DNA from 4 places in the Lysinibacillus sp. FSL K6-3209 genome. Region 4 is predicted to be linked to each of the others. Evidence: riboswitches for the same ligand, from Rfam matches in the RefSeq annotation. Region 4 holds a riboswitch; each other region holds the start of a gene.
What was found. A riboswitch is a leader RNA that binds a small molecule or an ion and turns the genes downstream of it on or off. The one in region 4 is predicted to bind cobalamin.

Region 1 (7,599 bases), 1.7 Mb from region 4:
GAAAGATTTGATCAGTTTTGTGAGCGAGTAGTCGCAGGTTTTTTAGCGTTACCAAAAGATGAGGATGACTATTATCTCGTCGTTCATGGTGGGGTGGTGCGAGCGTTACTTGTTGCATTTGCTCCTCAACAAGAGGCTTTTTGGTCATATCAAGCACCCCATAATCGCCTATTTACGCTAACGTTTTCCCGAGCAGCTTGGAAGGAGGGAGCTAGATGCATGTCTTTATCGGAGGAGCCTATAACGGAAAAACCGCTTATGTAGAGCGATTACTAAAAGATTATCACTATACGATAATTGATGGCGAACTACCAGATGTTGCACCTGATTGTGATGCACTAATTATTAAAAATTTAGAACAATGGCTCGTAAAACGCAATTTGGAGGAAGATGAAGCCATTATCCATCACATTTTAACAACACTTAAAAGCCTTGAAAAAAACTGTGTAGTGTATATGATTGTAACCGATATGGGACGTGGTGTTGTACCGATGGAAAAGCAAACAAGATTATTGCGTGACACGTGTGGTCGCTTGTATCAGGCGTTATTTGCAGAAGCAAAACAAGTAAATCGTATTTGGTATGGCATTGCAGAACGTATTAAATAAACGAGGAGAATACTTGTAGAAAAGAGGAAATGGAATGAATCGACAAAAATTAATGAGTTTGACATTAACAGCCATGGTTGCGGCGATTTGTGCAGTTGGGGCAGTTATTAAAATTCCGTCTTTTGTATCATCGGCGGCACTCGACTCAGCGCCAGCATTTTTAAGCGTTGCATTTTTATCGCCTGTATTGGCAGGAGTAGCAGGGTTAATCGGTCATTTGATTACAGCACTGACATCTGGTTTTCAGCTTGGACCATTGCATCTTATTATTGCGGCCGAAATGTTTATTGTTGTATGGCTATTCGGTGTGATGCACAAAAAAGGTATGCATTTTTGGAAATGGCCGGTTGCGCTTATATTGAACGGTGTGATCGCACCACTCCCATTTTATTTCATCATTAGTCCAGCGTTTTTCTGGGGCTCATTAGCGAGTATTTTCATGGCAACTGTCATCAATTTATTGATTGTCGCTGTCGTGATGCCAATACTCTCGAAAGTGTTTGTTCGTAAGGCGGGGCGAGCAAATTGAGAAATGCAGTAAAAATAGGGAATCTGATTGTTACAACAGATAATGCTGCTGCCATCGGAGAAAAACCTCAAGATGTCGTATCGGCTCCGGATACATTAACGGCCTATTTAACTGGGCGCGTCACTTTTCTAGAACAGCTTGCAGGCGATGCTCTACCCAGTCATATTATTCTTGCCAACTTTTCAGGTGATGAGGCGTGGTCTCGTTATGTCGTAGGACTTGCGCAAGTTTTTGAAGAAGCAGGTCTACCATGTCCACCTGTAAATGGCAGTTCAGAATCCAATATGCCGACAGTGCAATCGGGATTATCTGTAACCATGTTAGGTGAAATACAAACAAGGTCGCCATTTGTTCGTGACAACCTGATTTGGTATACGTATGGACTGCCACTCGTTGGCAATGAAGTGCTTGCGAAGCCTGAAGATGTGGCCCAACTACAACCCATTTACCAAGCTTGGCGCGAGGAAATTGTGCAACAAGTTTGGCCGGTAGGTTCTCAAGGCTTACAAGCAGAATTTTCAAGACTTTTTGGGCAGCAACAAATTAAAAGTTCGTTGGATGTAGGAAAAACAGCAGGCCCATGTGCGGTAATTTTACTAGGAATCAATCCAGAAAAAGAGCAACTGGCACAAAAAATTTTTACTAGAAATTTTGAGAAACTGCGTAAAACTGCATTGGAATAGGGCTTGCTTCGAGCAAAAGTAGCGTTTACGAGAATACAAGGGGCAAAACGCCTATTGAAACGTTAAACACAATATGTTAGATTTGTTTAGGAGTTAAAACACTATATATAGTATATTGGACAAGCGGTACCAGTATGGTTTAAAAGGGAATTCGGAAATAGAGATATCTAAAGCCGAAGCTGTCCCCGCAACTGTAAGTGCTGACAAATAATTAGGATGCCACTGTGAAAGAACGGGAAGGCAATTATTTGAAGGAAGCATGAGCCAGGAGACCTGCCGAGTTGTTCAAGACAGCAACACATCTTCGGGGATTGAGAAGTGGAGGCGAGAGATTTGTCCACTTCGATGTGTACATGTCCTTCATTTCCATTTCCGATTTTACAGCGATTACGCAACCGAAACATGGTGTGTAATCGCTTTTTTGTGTGCGCTGATAGAAAGGGAGAGAATGGGAATATGACAATTCAAATCGAACAACAGATGGCTAAGTTAAAGAAAAGTTACACAGAGGAGGAGCTTGAAAGCTTTGTAAGATTATCGGATAGATGGCTACGAAAAAATGACAATGCAACATTTGAAGCTTGGGCGGATGCGATGATTTTACAAACACTTAGTCTTATTGATGAGGAAGAGCCATATTGGACATTTGTTGCTGCCCAAATTTACTTAGAAAAATTGTATGATCAATTTGCTACCCGTCGTGGCGTTGGGGTGGAAGATGTCTATAAGGTATTTCCGGAGCAACTTGCTCGCTATACCGAGGCAGGGCTTTATCATGACTGTTTAACGACGAAGTATAGTGAACTAGAGCTAGTCGAGCTTGCGTCTTATCTTGAACAGAGTCGTGATGAACTGTTTACGTATATCGGATTAAAAACGTTAATGGACCGCTATGTTGTGCGTGATTATACAAAAACACCTGTAGAATTACCGCAAGAGCGTTGGATGGTCATTGCAATGACATTGATGCAAGATGAAACGGAAAACCGCTTAGAAAAAGTACGAGAATCGTATTGGGCGATGAGTAATTTATATATGACGGTTGCAACACCGACATTGTCAAATGCCGGAAAAACACATGGCCAGCTTTCAAGCTGCTTTATTGATACGGTAGATGATAGTTTACAAAGTATTTATGATACGAACACAGATGTTGCAACATTATCGAAATACGGGGGCGGTATAGGCGTTTACATGGGAAAAATCCGTAGTCGCGGCTCCTCTATTAAAGGGTTTAAAGGCGCATCTAGTGGAGTACTGCCTTGGATCAAACAGCTCAATAATACAGCGGTGTCAGTGGATCAGCTTGGTCAACGCCAAGGCGCAATCGCTGTTTATTTAGATGTTTGGCATAAAGATGTCTTTACGTTTTTAGATTTACGTTTAAATAATGGAGACGAACGATTACGCGCGCATGATATTTTCACTGGTTTATGTTTACCAGATATTTTTATGGAAGCAGTCGAAGCGCGTGGAGAGTGGCATTTATTTGACCCACATGAAGTACGTGAGGTAATGGGCTTCTCACTCGAAGATTGTTATGATGAGCAAAAAGGACAAGGCTCTTTCCGAGATAAATATGCGTCGTGCATTGCCAATCCACTATTAAGTCGAGAAGTGGTGCCGGCAATCGATATTATGAAGCGTATTATGCGTTCACAGTTGGAAACAGGTGTACCATTTATGTTTTACCGCGATGAAGTAAATCGCATGAATCCAAATAAGCACGAAGGGATGATTTATAGTTCAAATTTATGTACTGAAATTTTCCAAAACATGTCGCCAACGCAATTCGAATCCATTACGTTAGAAGATGATGTGATTGTGACACGTCGTAAGCCTGGAGATTTTGTTGTATGTAATTTATCTTCTGTCAATTTAGGGAAGGCTGTTCCGGCTGGTGTGTTAGAGCGTTTAATACCGATTCAAGTGCGCATGTTAGATAATGTCATTGCCTTAAATACTATTCCTGTGAAACAAGCGGAGCGTACTAATGCTCGTTATCGTGGAATTGGGCTAGGGACATTTGGTTGGCATCATTTACTTGCCTTGAAGGAAATTCAATGGGAGTCGGATGAGGCAGTTGACTATGCTGATAAATTATACGAGCATATTGCATACTTAACGATTCGTGCATCGAGTGCACTTGCGCGAGAAAAAGGTGCTTACCCATTATTTGAGGGCTCTGACTGGCAAACAGGTGCTTATTTTGACAAGCGTAGCTACAACAGTGACAAGTGGCAAGCATTGCGTGCGGATGTCGCGAATTATGGAATGCGCAATGGGTATGTAATGGCAGTAGCACCAAATTCATCGACATCCATTTTGGCAGGCAGTACGGCAACGATTGATCCGATTTTCCAAAAGAGTTACTCCGAGGAGAAAAAGGATTACAAAATTCCTGTTACAGTACCTGACTTATCACCCGTAACGACTTGGTATTATAAGTCTGCTTACTTTATTGATCAAAACTGGACGATTAAACAAAATGCAGCACGTGCCCGTCATATTGACCAAGGCATATCGCTTAATTTATATGTGCAAAATACGATTCAAGCAAAAGACTTACTCGCTTTACATCTTAATGCTTGGGCAAGTGGCGTGAAAACGACTTATTATGTGCGTTCAACATCCGTTGAATTGCTAGAATGTGAGTCTTGTGCGAGCTAGGAGGAATAGAAAATGACAACAATTACGAAACGAAAAATGATGGATAAGGAGGCGCCAAACCGTTCGACAGCCATTGTGAACGGGCGCTCTTCTAATATTTTAAACTGGGATGATGTGCGTTTTAGTTGGGCGTACCCAAAATATAAAAAAATGCTTGGGAACTTTTGGACACCTTTTGAGATTAATATGAGCAATGATGTCAAACAATTTCCAACTTTATCAGCGGATGAACAGGAATCATTTTTGAAAATTATTGGTTTACTAGCGCTGTTAGACAGTGTACAAACGGATTTTGCGGGCAAGGTGGCGGACTATTTAACGGATTCGAGCCTGAATGCCTTAATGATTATTTTAGCGCAACAAGAGGTGATTCATAATCATTCCTATTCTTATGTTTTATCCAGTATTGTAAATAAAGATGAACAAGACCGTACATTTGACTTTTGGCGCACGGAGCCAGTGTTAGAACGTCGCAATGATTTCGTTATGAAAGGCTATCAAGCATTTGCAGAGGAACCAAATGTTGAAAATATGTTAGAGGCCATTGTCTATGATGTTATTTTAGAAGGCTTATTTTTCTATTCAGGCTTTGCCTTCTTCTACCATTTAGCACGCAATCAAAAAATGGTGGCTTCGTCAACAATGATCAATTATATCAACCGTGATGAACAGCTACATGTGGATTTATTTGTGAAAATCTATCAGGAATTGCTAGCGGAATTTCCTGAATATGATACACCAGAACGAGCGGCGCGTGTGCAGGAGATTTTCCGTGAAGCGGTTCAACTTGAAATCGATTGGGCAAATGAAGTCATAGGTGAAAAAATCGAAGGACTCGATGTGGAAGATGTCCATGATTATGTCCATTTTTATGCGAATGTACGTTGCCACCAACTAGGGGTAGAGCGTCCGTTTGAGGGTTATCGAAAAAATCCATTAAAATGGATTAAAGCATACGAGGATGTAGACTTAGGAAAGACAGATTTCTTTGAGCAACGATCCCGTCAATATGTAAAAGTAAATGTAGAAGATAACGGCTTCGATGACTTGTAATTTAATATAATATAATTGTTTGAGTGCCTGTCACTCTATCCACTTGGCTTTTGCGTAGCATTATGTAAGCCACAACTCCCGCTTTTGCGCCGTATGTTGTGACTTTCTGTATGTGAGTTCCCGCAGAAGTTCAAGTGGATTTTTACTTTCTAGCCAGAAAATTGTTTAAGTGCCTGTCACTGAATTCAACTGAATTCAGTTGCCAATTGGGAATGATTTTCAGTTATAATGAATAGCGTATGTGATTTACAAGGAACGGAGACGAAAGAATGCAAGTAGTTAAACAGTTAGGGAGGTATTTAGGGCCCTATAAATTTTTTACACTGATTGCCCCTATTTTAATGGTGCTTGAGGTAACGATGGATTTAATCCAACCAACCATTATGCAACATATGATTGATACAGGAATAGCAAATGGTGACAATCCATATGTCTTTAAAATGTTCGTGTTAATGCTGATGAGTGCGGTTCTTGGACTAGTAGGGGGGATTGGGTGCTCTTTTTATAGTTCCAAGGCGGCTATTCACTTTGCCTCTGATATCCGTCAATCGTTGTATGAAAAAATGATGACGTATTCGGCAAAGGAACGTGATACTTTCACTACAGGTAAGCTCATTACCATTTTAACAAGTGATGTGGAAAGTGTTCAACGTGCGTTTATGATGACGTTACGTATTTTTGTTCGTGGCCCGTTGTTATTTATTGGTGCTGTTATTATTGTTTTTGTAACAGCTCGCGAGTTATTTTCTATTTTACTAGTAATTGTGCCGATTTTAATATTGGCCATGTATTTTTTTACAAAATATTCAGGTATTTTATATCGAAAAGTACAAGAGGCTATTGACGGGGTTAATACAAAATTACAGGAGAATTTAGCGGGTATCCGTGTGGTGAAAGCGTTTCGACGTGAAAAGCATCAGGTAGAGCAGTTCGCTATGCACAATGACACGCTAACGAAACGTTTTATTACGGCAGAACAAATAGTAGGAATACTTGTACCGTTTACGATGTTTGTCGTCAATATCGGCATTGTTGCGGCACTTTGGCTAGGTGCCATTAAAGTGGAAACAGGTACTTTGCAAGTTGGTGTCATACTTGCGTTTATAAACTATTTAACGATTATTTTAAATGGACTCATGTCTTCCAGTATGGTGCTAATGCAAATTGCTCGTGCTCTTCCTTCAGGGGAGCGTATTGTGGACGTCCTAAATAGGGAAGTGGCAGTGACAGAAGTAGCACAGCCGATTACGACGTCCATCCAAGGAATGATAGACTTCCAAAATGTAAGCTACCGCTATTATGACAATTCGGAAGATGTCCTGAAAAACATTACATTTTCTGTAAAGGTGGGGCAAACAATTGGGATAATTGGTAAAACGGGGAGTGGTAAATCAACACTCGTAAAACTATTACCACGACTAGTTGACCCGACAAGTGGAGTTATTTTGCTAGATGGAAAGCCATTACATCAATATGCATTGGAAACGTTACGAAAACATATTGGGTTTACCTCGCAAAAGGCTTTACTATTTTCAGGGACAATTGAAAAAAATATACGTTTTGGGAAGGAAGAAGCGACACAACAGGAATTACAGCTGGCACTTGATGCGGCTTGTGCAACTGAATTTGTGGCGAAACTTGAACAAGGGCTAGCACATGAATTGTCACAAGGGGCAACGAACTTATCTGGCGGTCAAAAACAGCGCATAGCACTAACCCGTGCATTTGTAAGACAACCAGTTATCCTTGTCTTAGATGATACAACGTCCGCTCTAGATAGCGCATCTGAAAAGCAAGTACAGCAGGCGATTAACGAGCAATTTCAAGAAACAACAACATTTATTGTTGCATCTAAAATTACTTCCATTCAACAGGCAGATGTAATTATAGTGTTAGAGGATGGCGAAATTGTTGGGCAAGGAACGCATCAGCAATTAGTACAAAATAATGAACCGTACAAAGCAATCTATGCTTCACAGCAAAAGGCTGGTGAACGACAATGAGTCAAAGTCAACCAAAGCAAATGAATTTTGGACGTGGACCACGAATAGGCGGA
Region 2 (7,599 bases), 1.6 Mb from region 4:
GAAAATATGGACTATCATGTAACTCCAACAGCGCACAAATATCATTATCACCTTTTCCTTCAGGTAATAACTTCTTTAATATCATTTCATTTTCTTTATCCTCAAAAACAATGGAACGTCTTCTAGAATTTTGTATAATTTTCACATCTTTATTTAATACTCTTTTAAAGTTATATAAGTAAATTGAATTCTTACTTTCTTTCGGTAGCTTATGAAAAAATTTTGTTATTTGCACAGTCAATGCTCCTTTCATCCATAAAAAAATTTTAAAAAATATTTGGTTATTATTCAATAATTGACAAAAATGTTTTTTTAAAATAATTAATAACTATATTTTAGGAGTGTCAAAATAGCTGTGGGTTTGACAAAAGGATTTGTGGGCAAAAAAAAACGTTGAAGCCCATGAGCTCCAACGTTTTTTTGATTAATACATTTTTAAATATTGGTCGCGTTCCCATTGGTGTACGGTTGTACGGTACATATCGAACTCGATTTCTTTTGCTTCTTTGAAGTTTGCGTAAATGTGTTCACCTAAAGCTGATTGAGCCACTTTGTCTTGTGCAAGTAATGTTAACGCATCGTCAAGTGCTGGTGGTAAATTCGCAATACCGTTCGCTTTACGTTCTTCTTCTGTCATTACATAAATATTGCGGTTAATCGCTGCTGGTGGCGTTAATTGTTGACGGATACCTTCTAGACCCGCTTCTAAAATAACAGCCATCGCTAAATATGGGTTTGCTGAAGGATCCACTGAACGTACTTCTACACGAGTTGAAAGTCCACGTGCAGATGGAATACGAATAAGTGGTGAACGGTTTTGTGCAGACCATGCAACATAACATGGCGCTTCATAACCTGGAACTAAACGCTTATAAGAGTTTACTGTTGGGTTTGTTACAGCTGTGAATCCTTGTACGTGTGCAAGAACACCTGCCATAAATTGCATTGCTGTTTCAGAAAGACCTAGCTCTGTAGATTCATCGTAAAATGCATTTTCTTTACCTTTAAATAAAGATACGTTGAAGTGCATACCAGAGCCTGCTTCACCAAACAATGGTTTTGGCATAAATGTAGCATGTAGGCCGTGTTTACGTGCAATTGTTTTAACAACTAGTTTGAATGTTTGGATGTTGTCACAAGCTGTAATAGCATCTGCATATTTAAAGTCGATTTCATGTTGACCTGGTGCTACTTCATGGTGTGAAGCTTCGATTTCAAAGCCCATTTCTTCAAGCTCTAACACGATATCACGACGACAGTTTTCACCTAAATCTGTAGGCGCTAAGTCAAAATAACCACCGTGGTCATTTACTTCTAATGTAGGTTCACCTTTTGCATCTAATTTGAATAAGAAGAATTCTGGCTCAGGTCCTAAGTTGAAGCTTGTGAAGCCCATATCTTCCATTTTTTTAAGGATACGTTTTAAGTTGTTACGTGGGTCACCAGCGAATGGTTCGCCTTTTGCAGTGTATACGTCACAGATGAAACGTGCTACTTTCCCTTTTTCTGAAGTCCAAGGGAACACTACGAAAGAATCTAAATCAGGATATAAATACATATCCGATTCTTCAATACGCACGAAGCCTTCAATGGATGAGCCATCGAACATCATTTTGTTTTCTAGTGCTTTGTCTAGTTGACTAACAGGAATTTCAACGTTTTTAATAGTACCTAGAATATCCGTAAATTGTAAACGAATGAAACTTACATTTTTCTCCTCGATTAAACGCTTGATGTCGTCTTTTGTGTATTTACCCACAGTTTTCCACACTCCTATAAATTGTCTTGCTTATATCATTACCCTACCCTACTAAAAAAATAATAAACTGATTGTAATTTGAACCATTTCGTATTTATTTTAATAGAATCGGGATAAATCCCCACGTCGGATGGATGATTTTTGCATGCGCTGCGCTTGACGCATTTCTTCGCGCATAATCCGACGTAATTCTGTGTCGGTTAAATCTGGTTCTTCAGCGGCAACAGGATCTGATTTTTTGGCAAATATTTTTTTAATCTTCGCCATATTCATGCCTTGCTCCAAGTAATCTTTTATTTCAAGAAGTATATCGACGTCATTTAATGAAAACATACGACGATTGCCTTCTGTTCGGTGTGGCTCAATTAAATGGTGTTCTTCATAATAACGAATTTGGCGTGCCGAAAGCTCGGTCAATTGCATCACGATACTCATGGATAATAACGGCATAGTTCGTCTAATTTCACGACTCATTTAAGTCCCCCCAATACCCGCTTATCATATAACGAAAAAAATTCACTGTCAACAAAGATGTTAGGTTTCCTAACATGATTTTTTAATTTTTTTTAGAATTGATGCAAAATTGTTAAAAACTAGTCAAAATACCTGAACGAAACATACACATTTACAGTTTATCTATTTATATTAGAGACAAGAGGCTGGGACAAAAGAGAAAAAGTGTTAGATTGAACCCAATCAATCTAACACTTTTTTGCTATGCCGTTGTTGTCCGCTACAGCGGTGCTTTCCGCGGGCACACCGTAAGCCGCAACCCTCGCTAACGCGCGGTCTGTTGCGTCTTACATTGTGTGCTGTTCTGAGCTGGAGTCACCGCCTTCGCTATCAACAACTAGTGAACACTTCTAATTTTTTTATTGCAAAAGTAAGAATAGCTAAGTTCTCCATATAGCAAAAAATTATGAACACCTTTCCTCTGTTCTTTAAATTTTTTTAGTTATGTCCCAGCCTCCTTGTTAATAAAGTCTATTTTTGCAAGCCTTGAACTGCGCTACAAATAGCAAATTTCACGTGCTCATATGTCAATCCACCTTGAATAAATGCTGTAAACGGTGGACGAATTGGACCGTCTGCTGTCAGTTCAATACTCGAACCTTGAATAAATGTCCCTGCCGCCATAATAACATCATCCTCGTAGCCTGGCATATAAGCAGGCTCTGGTGCATAATGCGCATTAATTGGAGAGTTCGCTTGAATTTCACGACAGAAAGCAACCATTTGCTCGGCTGTGTTAAACGATACCGATTGAATTAAATCTGTACGTTCAGCATGGTAACTTGGGAATGTCGTCATGCCTACTTCCTCTAACATAGCCGCTGTGAAAATCGCACCTTTTAATGCTTGGCTAACTACATGTGGTGCTAGGAAAAAGCCTTGGTAAAAGTCACCCAGCGTATTTAATGTTGCGCCCGCTTCCGCACCAATTCCTGGTGATGTCATACGATAAGCACATTTTTCTACTAAATCAGCTCGTCCTGCAATATAGCCACCTATTTTAGCTAAACCGCCACCTGGATTTTTAATAAGCGAACCAGCCATTAAATCCGCACCTACTTCTGTAGGTTCTTGTGCTTCCACAAATTCTCCATAGCAGTTATCTACAAATATAATAGCATTAGGTGCTAATTCTCGTATCTTGGCACACATTTCTGCAATTTGCGAAATCGTAAAGGATGGACGTGATGCATAGCCTTTTGAACGTTGAATGGCTATCATTTTTGTGTTCGGTGTAATGGCTGCAGCGACTGCCGACCAGTCAACCATTTCGTTATCGATTAAATCTACATGTCGATAACCAATTTTATAGTCCTTTAGCGAGCCCGTATCTTTGTCTCCTCCATCGACAATCGACTGTAATGTGTCATATGGTTGGCCTGATATATAAAGCAATTCATCACCTGGTCGTAACACGCCGAATAGACTAAGCGTAATTGCATGTGTTCCAGATATGATTTGAGGGCGAACAATTGCCGCCTCTGCTCCAAAAACTTCCGCATACACACGTTCAAGATTGTCACGGCCTTCATCATCATAGCCATAGCCATTGGATGGATGTAAATGAAAATCGCTCACTTGATGCGTTCTAAATGCTGAAAGTACTTTTTGTTGGTTGAAGAATGCCATATTTTCTACTCTCGTATGATATGGGCGGACTCTTTCCTCAATTTTTTCCGCTAATGCCAACGTTTCTGCTGTTAAATGGGTTGTAAAAGTCATTGTTTTCGTCTCCGTTTCAAATTGTTCTTTCCTATCTTATCAATTTGTTTGCAACCCTGCAAAAATTGCTATTGTGTCTAGCTGTTAAATACGCTAAGCTAAGGGGCGGACTTACTACAAATTATTCTCGTTTAAGGAGGGAAAGTGATGGCTTGGGAAGTTTTTAGCATCATTGGGACAATTGCCTTCGCTATTTCCGGGGCAATAATTGCAATGGAAGAAGAATACGATTTATTCGGTGTATATATACTTGGCATTGTAACTGCATTCGGTGGCGGTGCCATTCGTAATTTACTTATCGGTTTACCAGTAACAACGTTGTGGGGTCAGGATATGATGTTTCAAATTGCAATCGCTGCCATTACGATATTTTTTATTTTTCCGCATCATCTTATACAGCATTGGCATCGTTGGGGCAATTTTACAGATGCCATCGGCTTATCGGCTTTTGCTATACAAGGGGCATTATATGCAGTGAAGCTCAATATGCCAATTAGTGCGGTTATTGTAGCCGCAGTCTTAACTGGTTCCGGTGGTGGAATAGTGCGTGATTTATTGGCAGGACGTAAGCCACTCGTGCTACGTGATGAAATCTACGGTGTCTGGGCAGCACTTGCTGGTCTACTTATTGGATTGGAATTACTAGAAGGGGATATCTTTTTATACGTGTTATTCGGGGTAATTACAATTTTACGAGTTCTTTCATATATGAAGAAATGGCGCTTACCTTTGCGAAAATTGAATCGAGCTTAAGAGACTTTAAAAAAACAGAAAGCTGCTGGGACAAAAGAGAAAAAGTGTTAGATTGAGTGCCATCAATCTAACACTTTTTTGCTACGCCGTTGTTGTCCGCTTCGGCGGTGCTTTCTGCGGGTACACACGTAAGCCGCAACCCTCACTAACGCGCGGAATGCCCGCATCTTACAGTGTGTGCGTTCAAAGCAGGAGTCACCGCCTTCGCTACAAACAACTAGTGAATACTTCTATTTTTTCGCAATAACGGACAAGTCCCCATAATAGCGAAAATTTACCAACATCTTTCCTCTGTTCCTTAAATATCCCAGCTTCCTTTTTTGCTATAGACGATTACGCTCTATATGTTTAGCTAAGATTTTTCCCGATCGGCACTTAACAAATGATTACTTCTCTACCAGCCCGACAGACTCAGCTAATGTCGCCATGTTGCTCACCATTGAGCAAGCTGCATCTAGAATTGGAAAGGCTAATGCTGCACCAGAACCTTCTCCCAATCGCATGTTCATATGAAGCATTGGCTCCACGCCTAGCAGTTTAGCAGCAATTTTTGCCCCCGGTTCTTCAGAGGCATGGGAAGGAATAATATAATCTTGGACTTTCGGTTCTAATTCATAAGCGATAAGAGCAGCGACTGTCGAAATAAAGCCATCAATTACAACGGGCTTACGATTGGCAGCAGCCGCCAGAATTACACCAGCCATCGCACCTATCTCTAACCCACCCACTTTTGCAAGCACATCAATCGCATCATGACGATTCGGTTTGTTTAAGGCAATGGCGTTTTGAATGACTTGAACTTTATGCGCAATTCCTCCTGATCCAACTCCTGCACCGAACCCTGTCACTTCTTGTGGGTGACACGCATGAAGCACAGATAAGATAGCCGCGCTTGGTGTAGTATTACCAATCCCCATTTCACCTGTACCAAGTACATTAACTCCTTGTGCTATTTCGGCCGTAGCTACTTCAATTCCTACTTCAATTGATTGAATGGCTTCTTCCCTTGTCATGGCTGGACCTTTTGCCATGTTATCCGTCCCGTATTTTATTTTTTTCATTATAACACCCGCATCGAGCGGAATATCCTGTTTTACCCCTACGTCCACTGTCACAATTTTGGCATTCGTTATGTTTGCAATAGCACAAACTCCTGTTATCCCTTTTGGAAAATTTAATGTTTGAAGAAATGTTACATCTTGCGGATTGGATGTTACGTCTTCATCACACACACCGTGATCGCCTGCACAGACAATAATTGCTTTGTTATCAATTTTAGGATAGAGCTCTCCTGTAATACCAGCCAATTGTACAGCCAGTGATTCAAGTTTTCCTAAGCTACTCGGTGGCTTGCTAAGAGAATCTATATATTCTCTTGCTTTTTCCATCATTTCGTTATTGGCATGTTGAATTTGTTGAAGTGTTTGTTGTAATAATTTCATGTTCATTTCTCCTTTTTAAATAGCCTATTACATAAAGATTGAAATAAAAAAATGGAAAAACCTGTAGTTTATTTCATAACAAATAAACTACAGACTTTTCCATCATCTATATCATCCGAAGCAATTAGGCAGGTCTCCTGGCTCAATTTCAACATCTTATAGAACCTTCCCAGCTATGCTAGTGGTATTCTCTATAAAACTCCGTTTTACAGTGGTGGGACCGCTAAAGATTTTCACTTTATTCCCTATTCTCCCAAAGTGGGCACCTAATGCTTTTATGTAATTACTTTAAATTTACGACAAAGTGTTTTTAGTGTCAATATTGATACTCGCATTTTAGTCCACTAAAAAACGAGGTACTTAACAAGCTGACCTGTTACATACCTCGATATATCTTCTTATTTAAATTCTAATTCTCCATCATAAGCAAGCATGCCACCTTCAAGGTTTGTTACGTCAAAGCCTTGTGCTTCTAAGTATGCACAAGCATTTGCAGAACGTCCACCTGCTTTACAAACGATAATATATGGTTTAGTCGTATCTAATTCATCCAAGCGCTCAGGGATTGTCCCAAGTGCAATATGTTGCGCACCAGGGATAACACCTTGTGCTACTTCATCGTCTTCTCGCACATCAATAATGTAAAGGTCTTCGTTTGCATCTAATCGTTCTAATAATTGTGTTGTATCCATCGATTTCATCTATAAAATCCTCCAATATATCAATTTCCTATTACATTATAGCGTGAACGAAAAAAAACAGCTAGTGATGTAACACTAACTGTTTCTATTTACTTTATTTATTCTTCTACCTCTAAAAATTCGACTTGCTTTGCTGGAACGAATGTAGAAATTGCGTGTTTGTAAATGAGATGCTGTTTACTTTCAGCATCTACTAATAATACTGTAAAGTTATCATAGGATTTCACAGTTCCTTTTAACTGGAACCCGTTTAACAGAAACACAGTTACAAAAACACTGTTTTTACGTAGATGGTTCAAAAACGTATCTTGCAAATTGATTGATTTCATAGAATGCGCCTCCCCTACTCTCTTTCTACCTCTTCATTCCTATAGTAGCATGTTATACCAATTTATCAATTAGTAATTTTTAGAAATTATTAAAGTTTTTAGTCTTTTCAAATAAAGTGAATATCCATTTTATTGCGAAAATAAGTCAACTGTCTTTTCGCATAGCGTCGAGAATTTTGCTTTAAATTTTCGATTGCTTCTTCCAATGTACATCGACCATCTAAGTAATCATACAATTCCTTATAGCCAATCGCTTGGATCGACTGTACACCACGAATATTTTGCTGCCATAGTCCCTGAACTTCTTGCAGTAGCCCTTTGTCCATCATGACATCTACTCGTAGATTGATGCGATTATAAAGTTCTTCGCGGGACATATT
Region 3 (7,599 bases), 1.5 Mb from region 4:
TGACGTCCCGCAAGAATGGACTTAATCCCTGCTTCAATCGCTCCTGGTGTAATAATTACACTACGTCCTAATTCAAAGTCTGCCGAAGCATGGATAATGCGTCGAACAACTTTCCACTCATCCTCTGAAAAATCATGTTCGCCCATTTCCTCTGCAATAATTGAGAAACTATAATCATAAATTTTGTCTGGGTCTACTGTTAATGGTTTAAAATCTGTTTTGAAGTCCATTTCAATTGCCTCCTAAAGTATGTTTTGAACAGCCTGAAGTACGTCCTCAAATGAGGAATATTGCTGGCCGTATTGGATATTTGGTCGTGCTATTAAAATCGTTTCGATACCACATGCTAGAGCGGCTTCTAGTTTTTCATCTACTGAACCCACTTTGCCACTTTCTTTTGTAATCATTAAAGTGACATCATATTGGCGGAATAATGCTTCGTTTAACTCTTTTGAAAAGGGTCCTTGAATGGCTACAATATCTCGTTGTGCCACACCAAGCGCTTCACATTTTTCCATATTATCAAGGCGAGGCAGCATACGCGGAATGACACGAGTATGTTCTAACCCTTGCAAGACCTTTGTAAATGTAGCAAGTGTTTTACTACCTGTTGTCAGCATAATGACGCCTCGTTTTGTTGCAGCTAATTGTGCTGCTTCCTCGTAATCTTTAACGACTGTAATGAGTGGATGTTCGTAATGCTCATTTGCGCGTTCATAGCGGATATATGGAACACCTGCACTTTTTGCCGCTGCCATGGCATTTTTAGAAGCTTCCTCTGCAAATGGGTGCGATGCATCAACGACTAAACGATCCCCTCGTTCAGTAATAAGTGCAGCCATCTCCTCTGCCGTCAATCGACCGACTAAATGAGGCAGTCCAACTTGTGCCAGACTTGTAGCAGCTGAATCCGTGACAACGGTTGCTGTAACAGCATAGCCTGCTGACTGCAATGCAAGTGCAAGATTTCTTGCATCGCTTGTCCCTGCTAACATGAAAATCATTTCACTAGCTCCTCTTCATGATGGTGGTCATGATCGTGGTGGTGATCGTGATCGTGATCGTGGTCATGATGATGGTGATGGTGATGACCATGGTCATGGTCGTGGTCATGGTCGTGATGATGCTCCACGAATGCCGATGCATTAATACGATACTGACATGTATCACAATTCATTTTTACGTCTCCTGCAATGGCCTCTTCCATACGATCTAGCAACACCGTTTTTAATTTTGGATGGTAGCCAAAGTAATCCGCCAATTGGATGTCTAAATCAGCATATGTGGCTGCATAGCTCTTTTGCATCCCCTCCATACGCTCCATTAAAATGCCTGTAAATAAGAAATACGGCAACATAATAATCTTTTTCGCCCCAAGACGATAACAACGTTCGATTCCTTCGTCCACTGTGGGATTCGTTACGCCCATAAATGCACACTCCACTGTCAGTACGTCTAATTGTTCCCAAAGCAAACGACCAATTTTATAAAAATCACTGTTTGCATCCGCATCACTACCACCGCGACCGATAAATAAAATCGCAGTATCTTCTTGTTTTTCTTTAATATTCAGTCCCGTTCCTGATAAACGTTCTGTTAAAATATTTAACACTTCTTCATGCACGCCAAGTGGTCGCCCATATGTAAAAGTTACATCCGGATATTTTAAACGAGCTGCATCAATCGCTGCTGGGATATGAATTTTTGAATGGCCTGCTTGCAATAAAATAATGGGCACAGCATACACCTCTGTAGCGCCACGCTTTACACATGCATCAATACCTGCTGGGATATTAGGTGCTTCAAATTCTAAAAAGCAAGTTTCAACGATATAGCTGTCGTCAATTGAAGGAGTCAATTGTTGAATAAATGTGCGTACCTCATCATTTCCTGCTGCTAAACGGCTGCCATGGCCAATAAATAAAATTGCTTTCATTTCTTTTCTCCTCACTAGTCGCCGCACGGTGCTGGCTCTACTTTTATTTTGGATGACATATCTTGATACGTAAAATGCAATATTTTTTTCACTCGTTTAAAATATTTAAACAAGCGTTCATTTGGATGTGCATTTGCCTTATATTCTTCGATAATCGCGGTAATAAGCGGAATAAGCTGTTCTGGCTCTAACCCCTCTACGACAGGCTGTGCTGCATGTGCTGTTCGACCTACCGGCTTAGCTCCGATAAAGACATCGAATTTACTTTTGCGATAAACAATACCGATATCATCAAACACAGCACGATAACATGCCATGCCACAACCATTAAAGCCAATATTTAATGTTTTCGGCAATGACAACCCACCTAGAGTTGCTTGAAGTTCCTCTGCATATGGGATGGAATCAGCCTTCTCCCCATAACAGAAATCACATGCCTTTAATGACAACACATCCCCAATTGGTGAGAGTAAAAACCCTACTTCTCTCAACTTCTCTGTTATCGCTTGTGGTTCTGTCGTTGGGATTTTCAAATGTATTTGATGGTCTGGTGTATATTCCATCGTGCCTTCGTCTCCCACAACTTCAGCCAATGCCATCATTTGCTGTGGTGTAAAAAATTTATTTGCTACCCCAGGGCTAACAGCTAGTTCAAAAATTGACTCCATTTTTTGTTGAACTAGCTTTGGTGTGGCTTTTGTTACAGTTGTCCCCTGCACCATTGCAAGTGCTGTTGCTGCCATTTCTAAAGACGATTTTGTCGGTGTTGATACAGGTGTAATGGCAATATTACTTTTCATCCGTCCTGCATTTGGATCTGCCGCAAAATCATGGCTTGCAGTACCTGTTTCTTGGTTCATTGCCCACGGTTCATTTTCTTCTCTTAAACGCTGATGAGGACGTAAAGGCTGTTTTTCTTCCCCGAGCGTATATTTACGCTGATAGCCTCGCGGTGTAATCATTTTATTATCATAGAAAAACGTCGAAGAATTGCCGATAATAACCGTTGTTAACATGCCGATATCATGCTCAAGCATCTCCGCTAAAGTCGTCATCGTAATTTCCTGACGCTCTCGGTAGGCACTCTTGACAAGACCTACAGGCGTATCAGGCGAGCGATATTCAAGTAAAATCCGCTGGGCTTCGACAATTTGACGTGTACGGCGACCACTTTTCGGATTATATAAAGCGATGACAAAATCTGCCATAGCCGCTGCTTCCACACGCTTGGCGATTAAATTCCATGGCGTTAAATGGTCACTTAAACTAATGGTGCAAGAGTCATGCATAATCGGTGCACCTAGTAAACTTGCACAGGAATTGATAGCTGAAATACCTGGTACGATTTCGACTTCAACACCTGTTGCTTCTGTCCAACCAAGCTCAATCAGTACTTCATAGACAAGCCCCGCCATCCCATATACACCCGAATCTCCACTTGAAATAACGGATACAATATTGCCAGCTTCCGCTTGACGTACTGCTTCTTGCGCTCGTGAAACTTCTTCTGTCATGCCCGTACTAACAATCGACTTTGCACTAACTAAATCTTGAATAAGCTCAACATACGTTTTATAGCCAATGATAAATTCACTTTGTTGCAGTGCCTCCACAGCACGAGTCGTAATATGGTTAAAATCACCAGGGCCAAAGCCCACAACAAAAATCTTTCCTTTTTGCGCCATTTTTTACCCCTCTTTCACCTTGTCGATGCCTTTAATGGCTGTTGTTTGTGGTGTACGCTGTAATGTACCTTCTTTCAGCGTAAAAACATGTTCACTATGTAAAGAATCATGGTTTAAATCTTGTACAAGTGTTCTTCCGTGTTCAACCGATGGCACACGATACCAATTTCCTTGTGGATAAGCGATGACAACACAGGCATCTTTGCATCTGCCATTACAGCGCGTTCTTGTCGTATGTATTTCCTTATCAAGTGCTAATTTTTCGATTTCATCTCGTATTGCTAGGGTAATTTCCTCTGCCTCTTTTTTCATGCAGCTACTGCCATTACAAATAAAAAGATGCGTTTTCATTCCCTCTAAGTTCCAAGTTGTCATTGCTTTTCTCCCCTCATTTACTTTTAGGAAAAAGAAAAAACCTTCACTCTATATCGAAGAGTCAAGGTTTTGTAGAAGCCAAAATAAAAACGAATATACACGTATCCGCTCTCGCTTCACTTCTCCCTCCGAAAAGTTTGCATGCCATCAATAAGCAGGTTTCCTGACTTAAGCTTCCTTTTACTCTCGCGCCTTCCCAAGTTTTCAGTGGCATTGCGATTTCATCAGCTATTACAGTAGCGGGGGCTGTATCGGATTTACACCGATTTCCCTATTATCTCGAAATATATCGAGCACTTATAGATGTATTTATATTAAATTAAAAAGCTGTATGTTTTTAAAAAGAATTGAAAAACTGTCTCTATCATAGCCTATTTTTTTAATACTTTTCAACATTTCTTTTTCATTTATTAGATTTTTAATAAAATTTCAACAAGTAATTCATTGAAAGCGACAGCTATTCTCTTATATTTATCTGAATTTTCTAGAATGTCAAATAACAAAAAAAATTTTTTTATAAAAAAAGATAGCTTGTGAATGGAAAAACATGTTACACTGTGTCGTGAAATCTCACAATTTCATCTTTTTTCGGTGCGAAGTGTAGCCATTTCGCTTAAAAGGGAAGCCGGTTCAAGTCCGGCGCGGTCCCGCCACTGTACTAGGGAGTTTTATAGAGAATGTCACTGTCCAATGGACGGGAAGACCTATAAAACGTTGAACTAAAGCCAGGAGACCTGCCGAAAAAAACGTGATCGTTTCAACCTACGAGGATAGGTGTGCGGCTTGGCAGATGATGATTCTATTTGCTTTTTCAGCTATGCACTTTTCCTAAATTAGGAGAAGTGCTTTTTTATTGCGCACGCTACATTCAAAAATTTTGATTTAAGGAGGAGAGATTTTGAAATTATCTTTTTGGAAACTTAGTTACTTCCTACTAGCATTTTTACTAGTACCAAAACAAGCATTTGCCATGCATATCATGGAAGGATTTTTACCGATTGAATGGGCGATATTTTGGTGGATTATTTCAATTCCATTTATTATTTTAGGGTTACGCTCAATTCGCAAAACAATTGATGAAAACCCTGAAACGAAAATGATTTTAGGGCTATCAGGGGCATTTGCATTCGTCTTATCTGCATTAAAAATTCCATCTGTTACGGGCAGTTGCTCACACCCTACTGGTGTTGGACTTGGCACAGTCCTGTTTGGCCCATTAGCAATGAGTGTGATTGGGACAATCGTCTTATTATTCCAATCGTTACTTTTAGCGCATGGTGGCATTACCACTCTTGGCGCAAATGCTTTTTCCATGGCGATTGTAGGACCAATGATTGCGTATGCTGTTTTTAAAGGCGCTCAAAAAATCGGTCTATCCTTTTCTCTCGCTGTCTTTTTTGCAGCAATGCTTGGGGACTTAGGTACATATATTGTCACGTCCGTTCAACTTGCACTTGCCTTCCCTTCAGAAGTAGGAGGCTTTATGGCTTCATTCACAAAATTCGCTAGTATTTTCGCGTTAACACAAATTCCACTAGCAATTAGTGAAGGGATTTTAACTGTCATTGTGATGAATTTCTTAAAAAAATACAATGTAAGCGAATTAAAAGCTTTACGTGTTTTCTCTGCAAAGGAGGCACATTAACATGAAGAAAAATTTACTGTTACTAGCTATAGTGATACTTTTAGCAATCATCCCTCTATTCATCCAAAAAGGCGCTGAATTCGGCGGTGCTGACGGTGAAGCTGAAGCAGCCATTGGTGAAATAAACAAAGACTACGAACCATGGTTTGAAAGCTTATGGGAGCCACCAAGTGGTGAAATTGAAAGTCTATTATTCGTCTTACAAGCCGCTATTGGCGCTGGTTTTATTGGCTATTTCGTGGGCTATATGCGCGGTAAGCATAAAGAAGGTTAAACGATGTTACTCATTGATAAGTATGCTTATATGAATAAACTAGCGTCCGTTCATCCGTTAGAAAAAATGACGTTCTCCCTTGGGTTGTTGCTATTGTCGCTTATCATGAGAGATGAACAAATTTCACTCATTACATTTCTTGTAATGAGTGCTTTTATCATTTTAGGCGCAAAAATTCCTTTACAATATTATGCAAAACTACTGCTTTTACCGAGTTTTTTCTTGCTCTCCAGTTTACTATCTATTTTGATTTCGATTGCACCTACTGCTAGTATTTTGCCGGCGCATCTATGGACGTTTTCGCTAAGCGAGTGGACAATTTTCATTGGAAATGACAGCTTGATAACAGCACAGCAACTATTTTTCACCGTTTTGGGCAGTATTAGTTGTTTATATTTTTTAATTTTAACGACTTCCGTACAATCCATTTGTTATGTCTTACGGCAATGGCGGTTGCCAACTTTATTTGTAGAGTTGATAGAGCTAACATACCGTTTTATTTTTATCTTTTTAAATAGCATGCAAAAAATTCATCTTGCACAACAAGCTCGTCTTGGTTATCAGTCACCATTGCAATGGCTTCGGTCGATTTCCATGCTTATTGCAGCACTGTTTGCCGAAATGTTCCAACGCAGTCGCGAACTAAATAATGCGATGCAGGCGCGCGGTGGTGAGGCTGTCTATTGGCAAGAAAGTAGTAGCTACAACAAGAAAAACTGGTTAGGCATTGTTATTATTTTCGTATCCCTCATTATCTATGGAGGTATTTCACATGACTGAGCTTTATTTTGATCTTCAACATTTATCTTATGCTTATGCAGACGGCACTACAGCCTTAACAGATATTACTTTGCAAATACCAAAGGGAAAAAAAATTGCCCTGCTCGGTCACAATGGCGCAGGTAAATCTACGTTATTTCAGCATTTAAATGGTATTTTAAAACCGACAGCTGGCACTATTTCTTTTTGTAACGACACGCTTAGCTATTCTAGAAAAGCATTAGCAACATTACGACAACAAGTTGGCATCGTCTTCCAAGATGCGGACAATCAACTTTTTTCTGGTACTGTCAAGCAAGACATAGCTTTCGGGCCATTAAATCTTGGCTGGTCAAACGAAAAAATTGAAGAAAAAATCGCGTGGGCTGTTGCGCAAACAGAGGTTGAAGCGTTGCTTGATAAGCCCATTCACTTTTTAAGCGTTGGACAAAAGAAACGTGTTGCTATGGCTGGTGTGCTCGCAATGGAACCTTCCGTCTTACTATTAGACGAACCGACTGCTGGGCTAGATACTTATTATGCAGCACAATTTTTACAGTACTTAGCTAAATTAGAAGATGGGCAACGTACGTTTTTATTAGCGACACATGATATCGCTTTAGCCTATGAATGGGCGGATCAAATAATCGTGATGGAGGCAGGGAAAATCATTTATAATGGGGATCCAATCGACATGTTTTACGAAGAGGAATTGCTTGAAAAAGCCCATCTTGAACGACCATGGGTATTTGAAATGACGCTTGCCTTACAAACGAAAAAACTATTGGGTGACAACATAGCAATGCCTCGTTCCAAAAAGGATTTACACAAACTTATTGAACAGCTTTAAGATCTTTCCGTGAATAACTAGTAATAGAGGCTAATTCACTAAACACTCTTTCTCAAGGGACAATTCTTGTCATCC
Region 4 (7,599 bases):
CATAGCAAAAACAGATAATGGGACAAAAGAGAAAAAGTGTTAGATTGATGGCAGTCAATCTAACACTTTTTTGCTGCGCCGTTATTGTCCGCTTCGGCGGTGCTTTCTGCGGGCACACCGTAAGCCGCAACCCTCGCTACGCGCGGTCTGTTGCGTCTAACATAATGTGCTTTTCCCGCTAGAGTCACCACCTCCGCTACCAACAACTAGGGAACCCTTCTAATTTATTATTCATTGCAAAAGAAATAATAGTAAATATGTTCTATATATTTTCTTAGCAAAAATTTATCAAAACCAATGTACCTCTATTTAAGATTTTAAGGTTATGTCCCAGCCTCTTTTCTCTTTTGCCTAAAGCTAATATGAAAGGTTTTTACCGTTTATCCTTATTTAAATAACTCAGGATATACAGCTTTTGCAATCATCTCAACAGCTTCCCCGATACGAGGTCCAGGACGATTTGAAATATCTGTATCAATAGCATTTACTGCTTTATCTTGAATAGCTGTAATCGTATTCCATCCATCACGTCCTAGAATTTCCCCTACTGGATCTTTTACATAGTTGACCGTTGTTAAAATAACTTGAGGGTTTTTCGCAATAACATCTTCCTCTGCAACCTTTACCCATCCTGTTTGGTCACCAAATACATTGTTGACATTTGCAGCATTTAAAATTTCCTGTTGGAAAGTACCAGCTGCTGTTGTATAAATATCAGGTTTTGGGCTAATTTCTAAGTAAACATTTTTTGGTGTTTCTACACTTTTTACTTTTGCTTGAACATCAGCAATTTTCGCTTTAATCTCTTTGTTTAATTGCTCGCCTTTATCTTGTACACCCATCACTTCAGCAAGTTGTTGAATATCTCCATAAACATCTTCAAATGATGCAGCTGATTGAATAACAAATACTTTCACACCTGCATCTTCAAGACCTTTTAGTGCATCTAGTGTCTCTTCATTTCCTGTAGAGTACGCAATGACAACATCTGGCTTTAAGGCTACAATTCGTTCGCTATTAAATGTCACTGAATCTGACACACGTTCGATGTTTTTTGCTTCTTCTGGGTACGTATCATATTCTGTAGCTCCGACAACTTTATCGCCAACACCTAGTGCAAATAAAATTTCTGTGTTACTTGGTTGTAATGACACAACAGTTTTCGGTACTGCATCAAATGCTACTTCTACATCGCGATCATCCTTAACTTTATAGCCACTTTGCTCAACTTGTTGGTCCGATTTAGATGTATCGTCATTTTTCGCTTTATCTGCTGTGCCGCATCCTGTCAATACAAGCGCAAGCATTAACACAGTAAGCCATTGGAATTTTAATAGTTTTTTCACTTTATTCATTCTCCTTCTTTTTCTTCATTGGATATGATTTGCTAATAAACGGGATTTCAGCGATTCCAGCCTGTTGATTCATGTAAACAGCCATAACAAAAAATACATTAGCTAGTAATCCTAAGTAGTCGAAAAGAATGGCCTGTACTTCCCTTTCCTCTGACACTTTATGTAGCACGCGGTACGATTTTTTTGCCTCACTCCGACATAAGTGAAGCGCAGTTGCAGCCCCCGTGCCTTGTGGCAAAACAAAATTTTGTATTTGTTCCTTTACATGTCCTACATAAAAATCATAACGATCACTGAGCCATGACAAATCTTCTTCCGTTACCGCAAGTTTGCCACGTACCGAGCCGTTGACATGGTATGCCATTGGCAAAATAGTCAATAAATCTGCCCCGACTAGTTCAACTTCTTCGGCTTTTACAGCAGCCAATGCTACACCGATATGCGTTGTTAAACTATCTGTACGGATTTCAAAATCAACTGTAGATATTTTTTCACGCATGAACGGGTAACAAGAATAACGCGCATCTTTTTTCATCTGTAATCCCTTCTTTCTTTCATGAACAGATTTTGCTTAAAAGGTGCATAAAAAAACGTCGCTCCCTAGGGAACGACGAAAATAGCATATATAGTGTTGTCTGACGAAGACAGCTAATGTATTTGCCGTATATCCTCCTAGCTTCCGAAGAGTTTTTATACATTAAATAACGGTCGGTCTCCTGGCTCGTACAGTTAGCTACCTTCATTTCGTAGCGCTCATAAAGCCTTCCCATCCTGTTGTCTTTGGACAGTGGCATGTATTATGATTTTTGTACTTACAGTTGCGGAAACAGCTTCGGTCTTACACCGAATTCCCGATTATGCTAAAATTAGCACCATTATTCTGCAAGAATTATTCACTTGAATAGCAGTTTATCATATATGGATTTAAAAAAATAGTTATGAGATTGAAGTATAATCGAATATATCCACACCGTACTTAGCACTATTTCTACATAGTGACCAGCTATTCGTTATTCTTTCCTAATAATTCTGACTAAAAGAACTAGCTATAAAATTTTTTCAATTGCTTGCTCAATATCTAGTTGGGAATCGGTTGGTTCGAAGCGTTCAACTATATTACCTTGATTATCTACTAAAAATTTCGTAAAGTTCCAACGAATATTACGCCCATCTAAAAAGCTAGGAGCGATTTGGATAATTGATTCCGCTAACATCTTTTCCTGCATATTGGCTTTGCCGAATTCACGAAAATCTACTTCGTGCTTTAAATAATTGAATAATGGATGTGTCCCCTCGCCATTTACTTGAACTATTTCAAAGATTGGGAATGTTACCCCGTAGTTAATTTGACAAAGTTTAATCGTCTTTGCTCCATCTTCTGGGTTTTGTTCTCCAAATTGATTACAAGGGAAACCTAACACAATAAAATTATCCTTGCCATATTTATCATACATTTTCTGTAAATCTTCGAATTGATATGTAAAATCACATTGGTTGGCTGTGTTGACAATTAGCATCGTCTTTCCACGATACGTTTCCATTGATAAAATTTCACCGTTTGGCTTCTTTACTAAATAATTATAAATACCCATTATCTCGACCCTTTCTACTTTCTATTTTTTTATATAGAATGACCAACTATAACCCCTCACCGTTATGTGAACAATTATGTTGCTTATTCCTCAACAAATGGTTTTGTCGTTTTTTTTGAAATCTAATAACTATTGCCTACTAAATCCCTCGTAAGTAAATAAGGCCTATATTCACATGAATCAAAAATACTGTTTTTTTTTATTATAACAATAACTTTTCTTTCTTCAAAATAACACGCTCAACCATAAAAATAGCCATCTCGCTATGTTAACGGATGGCTGTTTTATATTTCTTTTTACATTTTGTATCTTGCTCTTCTTCAATTAATCTCATGGCAATATCCAACAATTTATGATCATTAGTAGCATCAAATAATTTCTTGAATGAGACAATAATATCATAACGAATAAGTGTTGGTTGTTTTTCATCCATACAAGTTTGGAACCTTTTTGCTAAATAAGAAACAATTAAATCTCTTTGAACCTGTCCTGCAAGTCCTATTTGCCAGATTGCTTGTAATGCCTGTCTTGCGGTTACTTTTCTTTCATCATACGTCACTGCCCAGATTTTTAGAAAATCATCAAGAACACGCTCTTCCGGATCACTCTTTGCTGCTAACGCACATAAAAACTGCGCAGCACGCGCACGCGCATGTCCATTATTATATGTAAGGGCTTTAACAAGTTGTTCCCAAACTGCATATGTCCAATCGACTGGCTCTTGCACAATCTTCATCAATTTTCTATAAGACTCGTATTCAATTTCACGGTCACGCTCTGTTAAATTACTAAAAAGCTCCAAAATCTCTTTTTCCATGATTTATCCCTACCTTCATTACTTTCAGAACGTTTTCAAATTTTAATTTTAATGTGTTACACTGTACTTAAATTAATGATAAAAAGGAGAGCTTATGAATAGATCTATAACTCGAAAGTTGATTATACGAACGCTAGCGATTATATGCCTCCTAGTAGCTGCATATTTTATCATACCAGTCTCCGTGCCCATACTATTAGCAGGTGTTACAGCTTTTTTATTGGAACCCATTGTCATGTTTTTTAAACGAAAATGGAAAATGTCTCGGAAAATAGCTGTTGCGTTTATATACATAGTAAGTGTTATTTTTATTTCTATTATCTGTTACTTTACTATTACACAACTAATGTCGCAAATAATTTCCATTTCCAAACAAGCACCTTACTATATTTCTAAGCTATCTGAGATGTGGGGGCATATGCAAGAGAATATTTCAAAATATACAGAAGACTTTCCGACTGAAGTGAGTTCCTCACTTCAAAAAACGGCAACCGACTTTATTAAGAAAATTGAAGAATCTTTTTTAAACTTCTTTAATTATACCAAAGTTACGACCTTCTTTTCACAAATTCCAAGCCTCTTTATTAGTCTTCTCGTTTATATGATTGCTCTATTTTTATTTATGCTCGATTTACCTAAATTAAAACAGATAACGTATAAATATTTAAAGCCATCAACAGAAAAGAAATTAAAAATTATTACGAATCGGTTAAAAGATGCATTTTTCGGTTTTATGAAGGCACAAGTTCTTGTTAGCTTTATTATTGCAGGAGTTACATTTGTTGGGTTACTCCTTATTCAACCAAAATTTGCGCTAACAATGACTTTTATTATTTGGATTATTGATGTTATCCCGTTCCTCGGCTCCATTATTATTTTAGCGCCTTGGGGAACTTACCACCTGTTGATGGGGAATACATCGATTGCCATTAAGCTCTTTGTTCTTGCAGCTATTTTATTAATTATTCGTCGAACTGTCGAGCCTAAAGTAATGGGCGCACATATCGGTTTATCGCCTCTACCAACATTAATAGCGATGTTTGTTGGTCTACAACTATTCGGTATCATCGGCTTACTTGTAGGGCCATTTGTTATCATCTTATTGTTTGCCTTAAAAGAAACAGGGGTTATTAAAATCAATTTTAAAATCTAGCAGATGTGTTTTGGAAGAGGGCGGGCGCCAAGTTGTAAGAAGTAACAAAACGTCGCTCTCGAATTTACAGCTGTGCTAAAGTCCTACCAACGACAATTATAAAAATAAACACAGGGCACATTCTATTCATGATAAATAGAAGTGCCCTACATTATTGTCTATTCTATACTGCTTTAATTAATAAGCTCCGCTTTCTTTAAGAAGCGTTCGATTATTACCGCTACTTCTGCACGTGATATGTTGGCAGTTGGCGCAATTGTTTTATTTTCCTTGCCTGTTACTAAACCTGTTTTCACTGCAACTGCAATAGGAGATTTAGCATATTCAGCAATTTGTCCTTCATCTTTAAACGCAGCTAAAATAGTTGTCGCTTCTCGCTCTGAAATCGTTGTATCTATATCGGTTAACAACAAAGCACGCGCTAAAATAGTCATTGCTTGCTGACGTGTAATTTTATCATTTGGCCCAAAGTTCCCATTGCTGTAACCTTGAATAAGCTTGTATTCACTTGCAGCATTGATATAGCTTGCATACCATGCATCTGTTGTAACATCTGCATAATGATTAGTACGATCATCTGTTTTTAAACCGAGCGCACGGACTATAATAGCAGCAAATTGTGCACGTGTTATATCTTGATTAGGTGCAAATATGCCCTCACGTACACCATTAATAATCATTCGAGAGCCAAGATTATTTACAGCCTCTTTTGACCAATGATTGGCCACATCCTTAAATTCAATAGGATTCCAAACAAGAGCATACGTACTATTCGTTAAACTATTAATCACAGCATAGTACTTTCCTTCTTTTTGTATTACCTTTGTCGGTACATGATGCGTTGTGCCGTCTTGTTTAACGACAATTCCTGTTGTAATTTTGCTTGCTTCTACGTCTTTTGGTACCACTATAGTTCGTTGAACATAAGCATTGAAGCTTGTAACATCAACCGTTTTCATAGCACTTACCGCTTTTACAGTAAATTCAATAGGTGCAACCATTACAGAGAAGTTACCTTGTTGTGCCACATTTTCTACAAACTTCACCATATCGTTTGTAGGCTTCGCAATTTCAATTTGCACTTTAATATCTTCAAGTGCAATACCCTTGCCTATTTGCGTAGAAATAGCATCTATATTGATTTGTGAAGCTGGCAATGTGTAAGAAGCTGTTGGTGTTTGAATAACTACTATTGCTTGCTCATTCTGCATATTTTTTACCATTTGAGCATTTAATTCTCCAATAATGATATCAGCATCATTGTTTACAGGAATAGTCACTACAGCTTTTTTACCTTCTGCTGCTAGTTTTTCTTGTAACTTTTTAGAATCTACCGTGACAGTCATTACTTTTTGAGAACCTACCTGTGTATTTGTCGCTTTACCAATGGCCTCTTCCTTACCATTAACAAGTACTTTTACTTCTTCTGTTGGAGTCGGCTTTGGAGTAGGTTCCGACGTTGACGGAGTACTAGAAGAAGAACCACCATCACCACTAGACATCACTTCCCACTTCGCATAGACCGTTGTATTGCCTACAATTCCTTTTGTAAAATCAAACAACTTTGTCAGTTCACGATCCATATACCAACCACCAAAAGTGTAACCAGCCTTCGTTGGATTTTCGCTTGGTTTTGTAGCGACAGCGCCCTCTTTTACTTTTTGCGCTTGCACTTTACTACCACCATTCACTTCAAAGGTAACAGTAAATTGTGGTACAACCGTTATTTCAAAATCAGTCGTAACTTTGCCTCCAAAGTCGTCTTCAGCAGTAACAGTAATGGTTGCTTGTCCGGCTGATAATGGGTTAATTTTTAGATTATTATCTTTGATTGAAACTGTTGCAATTGCTTCTTTATGTGAAGTTGCAGATAGTGTCAAAGAATCATTATCTAAATCCTTAAACGTAGTCGACAAGTCGATTGAGATAGCATCACCACCTGCAATACCTTGTTGATTTGCAATCGCTTCATTGACAGTAGGTATTTGGTTTTCTTGTACAGAAAAAACGACATTTCCTGTTGCTTCTTTCGGATCAATTAATCCAGAAGTTGTACCATCATCTACAATTGTATATTGAAAGCCCGCTTGACCTTTAAAATCCTTTTCTAAGGCAAACTTAATTTCATCATTTTCAATCGTTACGGTTCCGCCTGCTGCATTATCAACAGATTTCACGCTAAGTTTTTGATTGTTTTCGTTTTCTGGACCTGCTTTATCATTACCAAGCAGCTCAGCAAACGTGATGATTTTAGCTTTAGCATTTTCTTTCACTGTTAGTGTATCATCTGTCGCGATTGGTTCATCATTCACTTCACTCACAGAAATAGTACCTTGCGCTGTATGACTTAAGCCACTTTCTGTTGCATCAAGTGCTGCAGCAACATCAAAACTAAAGACATCATTTGCCACCGAATTTAAATATTGTGTCGGCGTGAACTTTAAACCGCTATTCCCTTCAGCAATGGTAATAAAATCCCCATTTTGGATGACTGTTGTACCATCGTTTTTAAATAATGCCCCACCTTGAATATTACTAATTTTCAGATGTGTAACGGCATTTCCATCTTCTGATGTAATAACTAATCCACTTTGCGTTTGACTATGTTCCGTAGTCGAAGCACTTGTAACCAATGGGCTACTTGCACTTCTGATTACAGTTAGAGTATACATATTTTCAATA

Region 1: another riboswitch for cobalamin. It lies ahead of MHH88_RS12245 (ribonucleoside-diphosphate reductase subunit alpha); the one in region 4 lies ahead of MHH88_RS20555 (hypothetical protein).
Region 2: another riboswitch for cobalamin. It lies ahead of cobT (nicotinate-nucleotide--dimethylbenzimidazole phosphoribosyltransferase); the one in region 4 lies ahead of MHH88_RS20555 (hypothetical protein).
Region 3: another riboswitch for cobalamin. It lies ahead of MHH88_RS13130 (energy-coupling factor ABC transporter permease); the one in region 4 lies ahead of MHH88_RS20555 (hypothetical protein).

The regions. Positions count from the first base shown of each region.
Region 1 covers NZ_CP150264.1:2,529,301-2,536,899, reverse strand. Annotated here, with positions in the region: gene MHH88_RS12265 (histidine phosphatase family protein) at 1-264, shown strand, start outside; gene MHH88_RS12260 (bifunctional adenosylcobinamide kinase/adenosylcobinamide-phosphate guanylyltransferase) at 216-608, shown strand; gene MHH88_RS12255 (ECF transporter S component) at 643-1,137, shown strand; gene MHH88_RS12250 (hypothetical protein) at 1,134-1,820, shown strand; cobalamin riboswitch at 1,928-2,116, shown strand; gene MHH88_RS12245 (ribonucleoside-diphosphate reductase subunit alpha) at 2,277-4,490, shown strand; gene MHH88_RS12240 (ribonucleotide-diphosphate reductase subunit beta) at 4,503-5,543, shown strand; gene MHH88_RS12235 (ABC transporter ATP-binding protein) at 5,813-7,546, shown strand; gene MHH88_RS12230 (ABC transporter ATP-binding protein) at 7,543-7,599, shown strand, end outside.
Region 2 covers NZ_CP150264.1:1,216,279-1,223,877, reverse strand. Annotated here, with positions in the region: gene MHH88_RS05760 (hypothetical protein) at 1-253, opposite strand, end outside; gene glnA (type I glutamate--ammonia ligase) at 425-1,759, opposite strand; gene MHH88_RS05750 (MerR family transcriptional regulator) at 1,859-2,233, opposite strand; gene MHH88_RS05745 (methionine gamma-lyase family protein) at 2,744-3,994, opposite strand; gene MHH88_RS05740 (trimeric intracellular cation channel family protein) at 4,142-4,747, shown strand; gene cobT (nicotinate-nucleotide--dimethylbenzimidazole phosphoribosyltransferase) at 5,134-6,189, opposite strand; cobalamin riboswitch at 6,299-6,474, opposite strand; gene MHH88_RS05730 (rhodanese-like domain-containing protein) at 6,588-6,890, opposite strand; gene hfq (RNA chaperone Hfq) at 6,989-7,219, opposite strand; gene miaA (tRNA (adenosine(37)-N6)-dimethylallyltransferase MiaA) at 7,327-7,599, opposite strand, start outside.
Region 3 covers NZ_CP150264.1:2,706,606-2,714,204, forward strand. Annotated here, with positions in the region: gene MHH88_RS13105 (precorrin-8X methylmutase) at 1-230, opposite strand, end outside; gene cobK (precorrin-6A reductase) at 243-1,004, opposite strand; gene MHH88_RS13115 (sirohydrochlorin chelatase) at 1,001-1,936, opposite strand; gene cobJ (precorrin-3B C(17)-methyltransferase) at 1,951-3,621, opposite strand; gene MHH88_RS13125 ((2Fe-2S) ferredoxin domain-containing protein) at 3,625-3,996, opposite strand; cobalamin riboswitch at 4,132-4,312, opposite strand; cobalamin riboswitch at 4,569-4,753, shown strand; gene MHH88_RS13130 (energy-coupling factor ABC transporter permease) at 4,895-5,641, shown strand; gene MHH88_RS13135 (energy-coupling factor ABC transporter substrate-binding protein) at 5,643-5,915, shown strand; gene cbiQ (cobalt ECF transporter T component CbiQ) at 5,919-6,695, shown strand; gene MHH88_RS13145 (ATP-binding cassette domain-containing protein) at 6,688-7,524, shown strand.
Region 4 covers NZ_CP150264.1:4,230,286-4,237,884, forward strand. Annotated here, with positions in the region: gene MHH88_RS20550 (cobalamin-binding protein) at 387-1,346, opposite strand; gene MHH88_RS20555 (hypothetical protein) at 1,348-1,890, opposite strand; cobalamin riboswitch at 2,044-2,247, opposite strand; gene MHH88_RS20560 (glutathione peroxidase) at 2,402-2,947, opposite strand; gene MHH88_RS20565 (hypothetical protein) at 3,216-3,764, opposite strand; gene ytvI (sporulation integral membrane protein YtvI) at 3,883-4,917, shown strand; gene MHH88_RS20575 (S-layer homology domain-containing protein) at 5,091-7,599, opposite strand, start outside.